4 regions of the Marinomonas sp. genome follow, and region 1 is predicted to be linked to each of the others. Evidence: predicted binding sites of a transcription regulator. Region 1 holds the regulator's gene; each other region holds the start of a gene.
The links. Region 1 encodes LexA, which represses DNA repair genes until DNA is damaged. Its sites were predicted from a motif close to TACTGTNTANNTANACAGTA; they were not measured.

Region 1 (3,228 bases):
GTAAAGCAACCATTAACCTAACACGTGGTGACGAAGCGATTGCGGTAGACGACGAAGAGGGCGAATCTAAAGCGCTTATCAATAAGCATCGTTGTAAGATCTGCGGATCTGCCATGGACAGTTATTTAATGGATGAGCATCGCAAACTGCATGTTTGTGGTAATAATCCTGCTTGTTCGGGTTACGAAGTAGAAACTGGTGTTTTCAAAATCAAAGGTTACGATGGTCCTACGCTTGAATGTGATAAGTGTGGATCAGAAATGCAGCTTAAAACTGGTCGTTTTGGTAAGTACTTTGGTTGCACTAACGACGAGTGTAAAAACACTCGTAAGTTATTGAAGAGCGGCGAAGCGGCACCACCAAAAATGGACCCCGTACCAATGCCTGATCTTGCTTGCCAAAAAGTAGAAGATCACTATGTTCTTCGTGATGGTGCAACTGGTTTATTCTTGGCAGCTAGCCAATTTCCGCGTAAGCGTGAAACTCGTGCACCTTTGGTTGAAGAGTTACTGCCATATATGGATCAAATAGACCCTAAATATCACTTTTTTGCAAAAGCGCCTAAAAAAGATTCTGAAGGTCGTCCTGCAATCATCCGCTATAGCCGTAAGACGAAAGAGCAATATGTCATGACGGAAGAAGAGGGCAAACCAACTGGCTGGAAGGCATTTTATGTTGGCTCTAAATGGGTGATTGAGGAAGGTAAGAAGAAATGAGTGGCGCTAGTTTAGCTAGCCTAACCAATCAAAAGCTGGATACGGCAAGACGCTTCATTAAGCAGAGTCAAGATAGTGACGAAGCATGGTTAAAAGTCGGGCTGGAAAGCTCGGCTATTTTCCAGTTAAGAAGCGCGCTTAATGGGCTGTTGAAAGAGGTGGCATCAGCTTACTCTTTAACGGGGACGCTTGATGTTACTAAATTATTAGCTGAGTCAGAAAGCAAGCAAGTCGTCGTTCCAGTTTTAGCTGAGTTGGCAGATTTACTGTCTCGCTCTGATTCTTGGTGTTTTCAATTGAACCAGGCCTATTTAGTTCAGTTTGAGTGTCGCGCCTCTATGTCATCAGTTGTTCAAAGTGATAACCTAATTGGTCGTGGAAGTGACGCAGGAGCGTCTGTAAGTTTTTATTTGGCCAAGTTGGTTGAATTGGTATTACGTTTTAGAGAAGAGTCATCAGAGTATTGAATATGAAAGAATCCTACCTAGAAATTGTTGAGCTAGATAACGGCGATATCGTCCTGCGTCCAGCCAGTGAGGGTGGTGAGGAAACCGTTCCATTAGCGACACTGCAGATTTCAGACGACACTCGATCTTATTTAAAGGATCGTTATTTTGAATTAGCAAAATGCATGTTTCATGCGGGCATTGATTTTGTTTATTCGGATGATTCGTTTTTTGACGATGACTCGGAGTATCTTGATGATGAGGAGTTTCGTCCTAAGATTCTGCACTAAATCAGCTATGATGATACCGATGGAGTTCAGCATAGGCTGAAATAAAAAAGCGAAGCACAAGCTTCGCTTTTTTATTGGAATAGTGTTTGTTTTATGTGGCAGCGGTTACTTAAAGCCCTTGGCGAATTACACCAACAGATAAGCCTTCAATGGCAAACTCTTCGCTTTCAAGGTCGACAATGATGTCATTGAACTCTTCGTTTTCTGGAATAAGTCGAACGATGCTGCCTTTTTGTTCGAAGCGTTTAACCGTTACTTCATCACCAATGCGAGCAACGACAATTTGGCCGTTGCGCACAGTAGTGGTTTTATGAACCGCTAATAAATCACCCTCCATGATTCCGATGTCTTTCATACTGGTCCCAGAGACAGACAAGAAGTAATCGGCTTGTGGTGAAAACATATTGGCTGGGATGTTCACATGAGAAGCAATGTTCTCCTGAGCCAAAATAGGGTAACCTGCAGCGACTTTGCCGATGACAGGTAAGCCAAGGTCGTCTGCAGGATCGTCATTTGATGCACGATCAACTAAGCGTATTCCCCTTGATGCGCCGGACAGCATTTCTATTGCGCCTTTTTTACATAGGGCTTTGAGATGCTCTTCGGCGGCGTTAGGAGATTTAAACCCAAGCCGGCGTGCTATTTCTGCTCTGGTCGGTGGAAAACCTGTTTCACCAATAAATTCGCGAATGGTTTCTAGTACGTCAGATTGTCTTTTGGTTAATTTAATCATAGGTTATCTGGTTGTTTATACAGTTACTGTTATTATATACAGCATTCCTAACTATACTCAATGATATAAATGCTTTCAGACGAACTAAAAAAACAGATTCAACTTGCATACCGAGCATCTTTGGATGCGAAGTCCCATAAACCAAGGGCTGGACAGCGCCAGATGATTGGTGCAATCGCTCGAACCTTGGGTAACATTAAACAAGGCTCGGAAGGCGAACGCCTTGAAGAAAAGCATGTTGCCGTGATTGAGGCCGGAACAGGCACAGGTAAGACCTTGTCTTATTGCCTTGCGGCGATTCCTATTGCGAAAGCCCGTGGCCTCAAATTAATTATCTCTACGGCAACGGTCGCGCTTCAGGAACAAATCCTACATAAAGAATTGCCTGACTTGCTCGAGCATACCGATCTTACTTTTAAGTACACTCTTGCTAAAGGGCGGGGGCGTTATTTGTGCTTGAATAATCTTGAGGGCTTTCTTAGCTCAGAAGAACAAGCTATGGATGATATGTTTGCGGGCCTGTTTGAGCAGCACTTGCATTCTGATGATGTGAACACTGTCCTTTATCAAGAAATGGATGCCGCTTTGCAAAAAGGCGACTGGGATGGCGATAAAGATAACTGGGCGGGCATCGTTCGAGATCAAGACTGGCGACGCTTAACCACAGATCATCAGCAATGCACCAACCGTAATTGTGCGAATTATTCCGCCTGCCCGTTTTTTAAAGCGCGTGCTGAAATCGAAGTGGCTGATGTGATTGTTGCCAATCACGATTTGGTATTGGCGGATTTGTCATTGGGTGGTGGCGCGATTCTTACTCCTCCAAAAGAAACCATCTATGTTTTTGATGAGGGTCATCATCTTCCTGATAAAGCGATAGGGCACTTTCGTCATGAAGTTCGCTTGCAGCAAAGTATTGCTTGGTTGCGTCAGCTAGAAAAAAATCTAGTCAACTTAAAGCAAGAGCTAACTGACGATGTTAGTCTGACTGGACAGCTATTACTAAAAATCCCTCAGCAAATACAAAGTATCGTGAACTTTAT
Region 2 (3,228 bases), 1.9 Mb from region 1:
AACGGATTACAGGAAATTCGTGCTACATTACGCTATCAGGAAAAAACATGGCAACTGGTTGGCGAAGGCAAAGGATTATTGTCAGCCATGCTTGATGCATTAAGAAAGCGTTTTAACTGGCAGATAAACATCAGTGACTTTCATGAACACACATTAGGACAACAGACGAAAAGCAAAGCGGTGAGCTATGTTCAAATTGAGTCCGATCAGCTTCCAGCAAGTTTTGGCGTTGCCATTGATGAAGATTCGACCAAGGCCTCGCTACAAGCACTAATCAACGCGTGCCATCCTTTGTGCAAAGAAGCTTAGCGAGACGGTAACTTTCATTACGTCTATTGAGATTGCAGTAAATAGTCAGTCGGTGATACGCCGACTCGACTTTTAAACATCGCACTAAAAGCACTAGGACTATCGTAACCAATCAGAATCGCGGTATCTAAAACGCTTTTTCCACTAGCGAGATATTCCAAAGCCAATAATAAACGCTTCCTACGCAGCCATTCTGCAAATGTTAGCGACATTTCTTGCTGGAACTTTCGAGTAACAGAACGCTCGCTTATGCCCAAAATATGAGCACCATCGGCATTTGTCCAATCATGAGCAATGCGTTGACTGACATGATCACACAAAGAAACCAAAGCATCAGAGCTCGGCAATGGCACATAGAAAGACACGCTCGATAATCGACGTAATTCGTCCAAAATCAATTCAATAATTCGCTCATCACGGCCGCCCGAAACAATTTCTTCAGGAAGCTCTAACGCTTCAATAATAAGCGCTTTCAATAACATGGATACGTCAATGACAGAGCAATCATGGGGCAAATCGGCCCGAGCAAGAGGGTCAATAAACAGCGTTCTAACTTTTACCAGTCCTGTCATATGGAGACTGTGTTCAATTCCTGCAGGAATCCACATTCCCCGATTTGGAGGAATCACCCAACTACCAAAACGAGTCTCCACACGTATCACACCACTTAGTGTGTGAATCAGCTGCGCGCAGTTATGAGCATGATAAGGCTCAAATTTACCGTGCTCATAATCTTGTGCATAAGTCACAACACTATTTGGTAAATGATTGTTTTGAAACAACACGCCGCTCTCCTAGAAACCCATCGATCATTCAATTGAGTTTACCTATCAATAAGGAGATCTCAACACACTATACGAGCAAACTTAAAAACCCACAAAACAACACTTGCTTTATTGAAATTTAATACCCAAAATACTGGTTATACATACAGTATTTTGGGTGTTTTTATGTCTGCTTTTTTTACCAACAACAGCGATCAAAAAGGCGAAAAATCTCCTTTCAACAATCCGATCAAGGGGCGCGGCACAGCCAATAATATGGCAGGACGCTTTGCTATCACGCTGGTTGAAGTGGATGAAAACGACGAAGCCATCGCCTTGTTAGAAACCTCTTCACCTAAGACTGAGGTTCGTCATGAACGCGCCAAAAGCATTATTAGTCGCAATTCGTCTCCTGATATTCCTTTTCGCATGTCGGTGAATCCTTATAAAGGCTGCGAGCATGGCTGTGTATATTGCTTTGCTCGCCCTACTCATGCGTATTTAGATTTGTCACCAGGGTTGGATTTTGAGACCAAGCTGGTTGCCAAAACCAATGCGACATTTTTATTTGAAGAAGAACTGGCGCACCCAAATTATCGCTGTGAACCCATTGCATTAGGGATCAATACCGACGCTTATCAGCCGATTGAGAAACAGCTGAAAATCACTCGCCAATTATTGGCAATCGCCTTGGCCCATCACCAGCCGATTTCACTGATTACCAAAAGTACACTGATACTCAGAGATATAGATTTGCTGACGCAAATGGCAGAGAAAAAACTGATTCATGTGGCGATCAGCGTGACGACACTGAATAACGATTTAAAGCGTATTTTGGAACCCAGAACGGCGTCTGGAAAGACACGTTTGCAGGTGATTAAAACCTTACGCGAAGCGGGGATTCCTGTTTCGGTTCTAGTCGCGCCGGTGATTCCTTTTATCAACGATAACGAGCTAGAGGAAATCATCGCTGCATGCGCGGAAGTTGGCGCGCAATCCATCAATTACATCATGTTGCGCTTGCCCCATGAGGTTGCGCCTTTGTTTGCGGATTGGCTCCACCAGCATTACCCAGACAGAGCAGAACACGTTTTGCAGCGCATTATGGATATGCGAGGTGGCAAGCTCTACAACAGTCAATTTGGCAAACGCATGACTGGCGAAGGAATCTTTGCGGATTTGATTAACCAACGCTTTCACGTAGCGCGACGCAAATATGGATTGGATGACAACCGCCTAAGCTATCTCGATTGCCGTCATTTTGCTGTTCCGTCAAAAGAAGGCGATCAGATGGTGTTGTTTTAGTTGCTTAGATAACGTAACTCCCTCTGCTATTTATGTTATCAAAGGGAGTATCACCTAAGCCTATTTTAATTTGAGGGCTCAAATAGAAAGTACACTAAAGCACTGAAAACACAAATTACTCCTGTTATCGAGACCGAAAACCAACCATAGCTAGCAAACAACCATCCACCAAGGGCTGAACCGATGGCCCCAAAGCAAAAGAAAGTCGTCATATATAATCCATTTAGGCGACCTCGAACCTCAGGAGCCAATGCAAAAATCACTCGCTGTCCAAGTACTAAATTAGCAGATACTGCGAAGTCCAGTACAATTCCTGCGACAACAAATATGGCTAATGAAAGACTCGAACCAAGTGGGGCAATAAAAGTAATCGCAAAAGCTATTATTGCCAAAATCATTGCAGCCCCAGTCGCGAGTTTAATCCATCCTCGATCTGCAATTCGGCCAGCAATAGGAGCTGCAACAGCCCCTGCAACACCAGCCAAGGCGAATAGAGCTATCCCTTTTTGGCTCAAGCCAAACTCTGGTCCAGCTAATAACAATGGTGTTGTTGTCCAAAACAAACTAAATACCCCAAACATACAACCATGATAAAGCGCTCTACGACGTAGCATTGGTGTATTTTTCACAAGCTCCACCATAGACTTCAACATCTGGGAGTATTTTAACTGAGCTTTAACAGGCCTTGCCGGTAAAACAAAACTCAGCACAATTGCCAACACAACCATTAAAATGCATGACATAAAAAATACAGCTCGCCAACTCTCGAAATACGTTATAAGGCTAGATACAGGTCTAGCCAACATAATTCCCAACATCAGCCCGCTCATAACATTACCAACAACACGCC
Region 3 (3,228 bases), 230 kb from region 1:
TTTTCCAGCCGAACGAGCGACAATGGTTGTCAATGATTCAACATCATAAAACTCTAAGCGCTGAACAATACCAAAACGGTCCCGCAGTGGTGACGTCAGCAGGCCCGCTCGCGTAGTTGCTCCGACAAGTGTAAACGGTGGGAGTTCAATTTTAATTGATCTTGCTGCAGGGCCTTCACCAATCATTATGTCCAACTGGTAATCTTCCATTGCTGGATAGAGCACTTCTTCTATCGCAGGGCTTAATCTATGTATTTCATCAATAAATAGAATGTCACCTTCATTCAAATTTGTCAGCAGTGCCGCTAAATCTCCAGCTCTTTCCAAAACGGGTCCTGATGTCGTTCTTACTTCAGCCCCCATTTCATTACCAATAATGTGAGCTAGCGTTGTTTTACCCAAGCCTGGAGGGCCGAATATTAGCGTATGATCAAGAGGCTCCGAGCGCTGCCTAGCAGCTTCAATAAAAATCTCCATCTGCTCTCGGACAACAGGCTGACCAATATATTCAGCAAGCGCTTGCGGACGTATCGCTCGATCTACCTGTCTATCGTTTCCTTTAAGTTCTGCTGAAATAATACGATCTTGCTCAATCATGTTTTATTTCCTTAGCATCCCTTTCAAAGCAGCCTTGATGACATCTTCACTATTAGCAGCGTCCATTGGAACACCAGCAATTGCTTTCGCGGCTTCCTGTGGTTTGTAGCCAAGAGAAATAAGTGCCGCTTCGGCTTCTTGCCTTGGGTCTGCTTGAACCTGACGTAATACAGCAGGTGCAGAAAACAAGTCAGTTTTCGCAGCCTGGCCAAGTTTATCCCTTAATTCAATAATAAGTCGTTCAGCTGTTTTCTTACCAACACCGGGAATGCGAGTAAGCGCTGTAACATCCGACTCTTGAACATTGGCAATCAGTTCTTCTGATGACATGCTGGATAAAATTGCCAACGCCATTTTTGGACCAATACCATTTACTTTTATAAGAACTCGAAATAAAGCACGTTCGTTTTTATCAATAAAGCCATAAAGCGTATGTGAATCTTCTTTGACCAACAGGTGAGTAAATAATGTCACCTGCCCTCCGACTTGAGGCAAATCGTAAATAGTCGTCATGGAAGCGCTAACTTCGTATCCGACGCCATTAACATCTACCATTAGTTCTGGCGGTGTTTTTTCTATCAAAGTGCCGACGATTCGTCCGATCACAACGTTTTCCTTACATCTTGTTCAGTCCAACGCTTAGATGTGCGCCCTGCTCGCTTCCCGACGCCATATTCCAAGCCTCCAGAAGTTCTCGTATTAGCATGACACAAAGCAATGGCTAAAGCATCAGCCGCATCAGCTTGAGGTTTGGTAGTTAGATTTAATAAAAGCTGAACCATCATTTGAACTTGAGCTTTATCCGCATTCCCGTTGCCGACAACAGATTGCTTAACTCGGCGAGCAGCATATTCGTGCACTTCTAATTCTTGAAGAGATGCAGCTACAATTGCTGCACCTCTTGCTTGACCAAGTTTTAACGCCGAATTCGCATTCTTAGCCAGAAAAACTTCTTCTATAGCAAATTCGTTCGGCCTGTATTCTTCCAAGAGAGCGGAAACATTTTGAAAAATATATTTAAGCCTAACTGATAACGCCTCATCCGGTAATCGAATGCAACCACTGTTAACATATACAGATTTACCGTTTATCACATCAACAATACCAAAGCCCGTTATTCGTGAGCCTGGGTCAATGGCTAAAATTCTGGTCGTGGGCATAATTTTTTTGTGCCTTATATAATTACTGTATATTTCAACAGCCCTTTACAAAGTATGCAATGCCAAAACACAAAAAAGGCCACTACTAATAAGTGGCCTTTTACGTTTTTCTTTCAATCTCTTAACATAACTTACTGTTTTAGAATAAGTTTAAGAGTTATTTCTATGATTCAACGACCGGTTTTCTGACGCGAATATTCAATTCTTTTAGTTGCTTCTCGCTTACTTCACCTGGCGCCTGAGTCAATAGACACGTTGCGCTTTGCGTTTTAGGGAAGGCAATAACATCACGAATAGAGCTTGAACCCGTCATTAGCATCACTAGTCGATCTAAACCAAAGGCCAAACCGCCGTGTGGTGGCGCACCAAATTTCAGCGCATCTAACAAGAAACCAAATTTTTCTTCTTGCTCTTCTTTGCTGATATTCAGCAATTCAAACACTGTTTCCTGCATAGAAGATTGGTGAATACGGATAGAACCACCACCAAGCTCAGTACCATTCAACACCATGTCATAAGCCTGAGAAAGTGCCGTCAATGGACTGGCTTTTAGATCTTCAGGTGAACATGAAGGCGCAGTGAATGGGTGGTGAATAGCCGTAATACCGCCATCACTTGTTTCTTCAAACATTGGGAAATCTACAACCCACAATGGCGCCCATTTGCAAGTATAAAGATTCAAATCTTCACCCAGCTTACAGCGTAACGCACCAAGCGCTTCATTAACTACTTTGGCAGAATCGGCACCAAAGAATATCAAATCACCATTTTCTGCTTCGAGACGTTCAAGCAAAGTAGCACGTACTTCAACAGGTAAGAACTTAACAATTGGAGATTGCAGGCCTTCTTCAAGGTTGGACTTATCGTTTACCTTGATGTAAGCCAAGCCTTTCGCGCCATAGATAGAAACAAATTTAGTGTAGTCATCAATTTGCTTACGAGTTAACGCATTACCGCCTGGCACTTTAAGCGCTGCAACACGACCTTTCGGGTCAGTAGCTGGACCAGAGAACACTTTAAAGTCTACATTGGCCATCAAGTCAGATACTGACACTATGGTCAATGGAATACGAAGATCTGGCTTATCGCTACCGTATGTTTCCATTGCTTCAGAGTAAGGCATGCGTGGGAAAGCACCCAAATCAACATTCATTAGTTCTTTAAACAAGCTAACAATCATATCCTCTGTCATCGCCATGATATCTTGTTCGCTCATAAACGATGTTTCGATGTCCACTTGAGTGAATTCTGGCTGACGATCAGCGCGCAAATCTTCATCACGGAAACATTTAGCGATTTGGTAATAACGATCAAAACCAGACACCATAAGCAATTGCTTGAAAAGCTGCGGAGACTGAGGCAATGCAAAAAAACTGCCTTGCTGTGTTCGGCTAGGAACCAAATAGTCACGCGCGCCTTCAGGTGTTGCACGAGTCAAAATAGGCGTTTCGATATCTAGGAAGCCATTACT
Region 4 (3,228 bases), 860 kb from region 1:
GCAGCTAGTAAGGTTGCATCAGTGAAGGCGGCTGGCGGTGTGGTGACTTTTTCTTGAACTTGTCCTTGTGTACACCAGAGCTCTTCATTTTTACTTAACTTTGGTAGCTCATTTTGGCTTTCATCTTCCGGGTCTTTGCTTTTGTTTTTATTGGGTAAAAGTGTTTTCCAGCCAAGTGAAATAGGCGTGTTACCTTTTGCTTCAAACAGTCCGCCTGCAATTTCCAATTTAATGTAAGACGCCAAATAATCGTATTCAGGGTAAAACTGCATGAGATATTGGCGAGCAATCAGGTTAAATACCAGCGCTTCTGTTTTGGAAAGTGATGTCGCTTTATGGGCTTGAGTGGTTGGAATAATGGCATGGTGAGCCGTGACTTGTTTATCGTTCCACGCTTTGCTTTTTCGTGATGCGTCGGCGTTTTCTGCGCCTTGTTGCATATCACCTCCCGAACGAGTGAGAGCAGCAATAATAGCAGGAGCATCTTTATGTTGTTGAGTCGGCAAATAGCGACAATCGGATCTGGGGTAGGTGATCATCTGATGGCGTTCATAAAGCGCTTGGCAAGTATCTAACACTTGTTGTGCCGAAAGAGAAAAGGCTTTTGCAGCATCAATTTGAAGTGCGGACAAACTATAGGGTAGTGGTGCTGGCTGTTTCTTTTGTTTGTAATTTGCTTCAACAACAATCGCGGGTTTATTGGTAATGCGATTGGCGACGTTTTGCGCCAGTGGCAAACTGAGCACGCGATTCTCTTCATCCATATAAGGTTGGCAGGCTTCACTGGGCAGCCATTTCGCCTGGAACGTCTCACCTTGCGATGTTTTTATGCTTGCCCATACTTGATAAAAATCTTTTGGGACAAAGGCTTCTCTTTCTTTGTCTCGAGCGGCAACAAGTCCTAGTACTGGCGTTTGTACTCGCCCAATGGACAAAACGCCTTGGTAACCAGCTTGTCGCCCTTTGATGGTATAAGCACGCGTTAGGTTTAAGCCAAATAACCAGTCTGCACGAGCGCGCCCCAGTGCCGAGCGTGATAACGCAGCGAATTCATTATTTGAGCGCAAATTATTAAGCGCTTTTTTTACCGCAGAGGGTGTTAAGTCATTCACCAAAAGTCGCTGAGTATTTTTTAGCTTCTGTGCTGGAACCTTGGTGTAGTTAAGTACTTCATCGACCAGCAATTGGCCTTCTCTATCTGGATCGCCAGCATGAACCAATACCGTGGCTTTTTTAATGAGTTTTTTTAAAATGTTAAGCTGTTTCTTGGTGTTGGCTTTTTCTTGCCATTGCCAGTCAGTTGGAATGATAGGTAAGTGGTCTAAATTCCAACTTTTATACGCTGGATTATAGTGATGAGGCTCAGCTTGTTCGAGTAAATGGCCAATGCACCAACTAACACAGTCACCATTAGGCAACCAAATACAGCCTTCTTCTTTTTTTTGAGGAGAGGGAAGGGCGGCAGCAATAGCTCGGGCAAGGCTTGGTTTTTCGGCAATATAAAGAATCATAAATACACTTACTGTTTATATATACAGTAAGTGTATCGAACGCGAAGAAGTGTGGCTAGAGTTGCGTATTATTTAGTTAGTTGTAACGGTTATTTAATTGGCACAACCGCTATTTTATCGGTACAACGAGCACAGGAATTGAGCTGGTATGAATAACTTTGTTTGCTGTTGAGCCAATGATCATTTGGCTTAGTCGGCCATGTGTTCGGCTATTCATTACAATCAAGTCGGCATTTTTTTCTGCTGCTAAGCGTTGGATTGATTCAGATGGAATACCGTTAACAATAACAGTTTCTGGTGGTGTTTCTAGATTTGAAAGTTCTTCTGAATATTTTTCCATGAATTCTGATAGTAATCTTTCCATGCGTGTATTGATGTCTTTGATGGCATCTTTGCGCATAGCATCTCTAACGTCTTCGGTAATGTAGTTGTTGATCATATTGGCTGCTTGGGCGTTTAGTGGTTCTATCGCATGCATCAATATGACTTTTGCTCCATGAGTTTTGGCTAAGCTTAAAACGAGCTCCATAGCGGCCTGTGTTTTACCGTCTAGATCGCAAGCATAAACGATAGTGTTTATTTTAGGTAACATGGCAAGATCCTCTTTTTATGTACCTATAGCTTAATCTTTTTAGCTTTTGCTGCTCTGATCTGAGTCAATTATCCTTGTGCTTATTTGATGAGTGGTAAGTGATAAGCTGTTAGAAGATTGCTTATCACTATGATTTGCAAATAAAAAGCAACTCATTGAGGATAAGAAGATAAAGCCAATAAATAGCATTCCCCAATAATCAATTGGTTTTTTATCGTTGGCATATCTTTTGGGTGACGGGACAAAGCTCTTAGTTTTCATAACGCACTCCAGCATGAATAACGATTTTATAGATGATAATGAATATCATTTAATAAATCTATGGGGTTGATTAATTTATTTTCACTGGTGATTTTTTTGGGTAGGGCAGGGCGTTAAGGTGTTTGAAAGACAAGCTCATGAGATTTGCCTATGTTATGATACGCGTTCAATTTTTTAGTAAACGAATAAGAGAGTATAAACATGTCAGAACTGTCGTTCGACTCTAACGAAGCAAAAATCGCATACGGCATTGGTCGTCAAATTGGTGATCAACTACGCGGTAGCGATCTTGGTGAATTGTCTCTAACGCATCTTTTTGCTGCAATTGAAGACGCGCTAAACGGTACTGAAATGCGTGTTCCTGGCGCAGAGCTAGAAGCTGCTTTTGCTGAACTACAGCAAAAAATGGAAGAGAAAGGTCGTGCAGCGTCTGAAGAGAACGTGAAAGCAGGCGAAGACTTCCTTGCGACAAACAAAGCCAAAGAAGGCGTACAAACCACTGAAAGTGGTTTGCAGTTTGAAGTGCTTGAAGAAGGTACTGGCGCGACTCCAAGCCGTGAAGCGACCGTTCGTGTACATTACGAAGGCCGTTTGATCGATGGACAAGTATTTGATAGCTCTATCGCTCGTGGCGAGCCAATTGAATTCCCTCTAACTGGCGTTATTGCTGGTTGGACTGAAGGTCTTCAGTTGATGAAAGAAGGCGCGAAATACCGTCTTACTATTCCTGCTGAATTGGCTTACGGTGCTCAAGGTGCTGGCGCAATGATTCAACCTTTCTCTGTTTTGCAATTCGATGTTGAGCTAATTGCGGTTGTTTAATAAACAGTTTAATTAAAACAGCTTAAAGTAAAACATTAAGAC

Region 2: the regulator LexA is predicted to act here: its motif matches at 1,226-1,245, upstream of ACO05V_RS04635 (PA0069 family radical SAM protein).
Region 3: the regulator LexA is predicted to act here: its motif matches at 1,781-1,800, upstream of ruvC (crossover junction endodeoxyribonuclease RuvC).
Region 4: the regulator LexA is predicted to act here: its motif matches at 1,521-1,540, upstream of ACO05V_RS18085 (DNA topoisomerase III).

What each region holds. Positions count from the first base shown of each region.
Region 1 is NZ_OZ245329.1:2,914,701-2,917,928, reverse strand. Features, by position in the region: gene topA (type I DNA topoisomerase) at 1-716, shown strand, start outside; gene ACO05V_RS13945 (DUF6586 family protein) at 713-1,183, shown strand; gene ACO05V_RS13940 (hypothetical protein) at 1,186-1,452, shown strand; gene lexA (transcriptional repressor LexA) at 1,562-2,185, opposite strand; gene dinG (ATP-dependent DNA helicase DinG) at 2,255-3,228, shown strand, end outside.
Region 2 is NZ_OZ245329.1:1,024,365-1,027,592, reverse strand. Features, by position in the region: gene leuA (2-isopropylmalate synthase) at 1-309, shown strand, start outside; gene ACO05V_RS04640 (AraC family transcriptional regulator) at 333-1,094, opposite strand; gene ACO05V_RS04635 (PA0069 family radical SAM protein) at 1,260-2,378, shown strand; gene ACO05V_RS04630 (MFS transporter) at 2,444-3,228, opposite strand, start outside.
Region 3 is NZ_OZ245329.1:2,687,997-2,691,224, reverse strand. Features, by position in the region: gene ruvB (Holliday junction branch migration DNA helicase RuvB) at 1-597, opposite strand, end outside; gene ruvA (Holliday junction branch migration protein RuvA) at 601-1,203, opposite strand; gene ruvC (crossover junction endodeoxyribonuclease RuvC) at 1,200-1,757, opposite strand; gene aspS (aspartate--tRNA ligase) at 1,921-3,228, opposite strand, start outside.
Region 4 is NZ_OZ245329.1:3,778,642-3,781,869, reverse strand. Features, by position in the region: gene ACO05V_RS18085 (DNA topoisomerase III) at 1-1,511, opposite strand, end outside; gene ACO05V_RS18080 (universal stress protein) at 1,621-2,103, opposite strand; gene ACO05V_RS18075 (FKBP-type peptidyl-prolyl cis-trans isomerase) at 2,566-3,186, shown strand.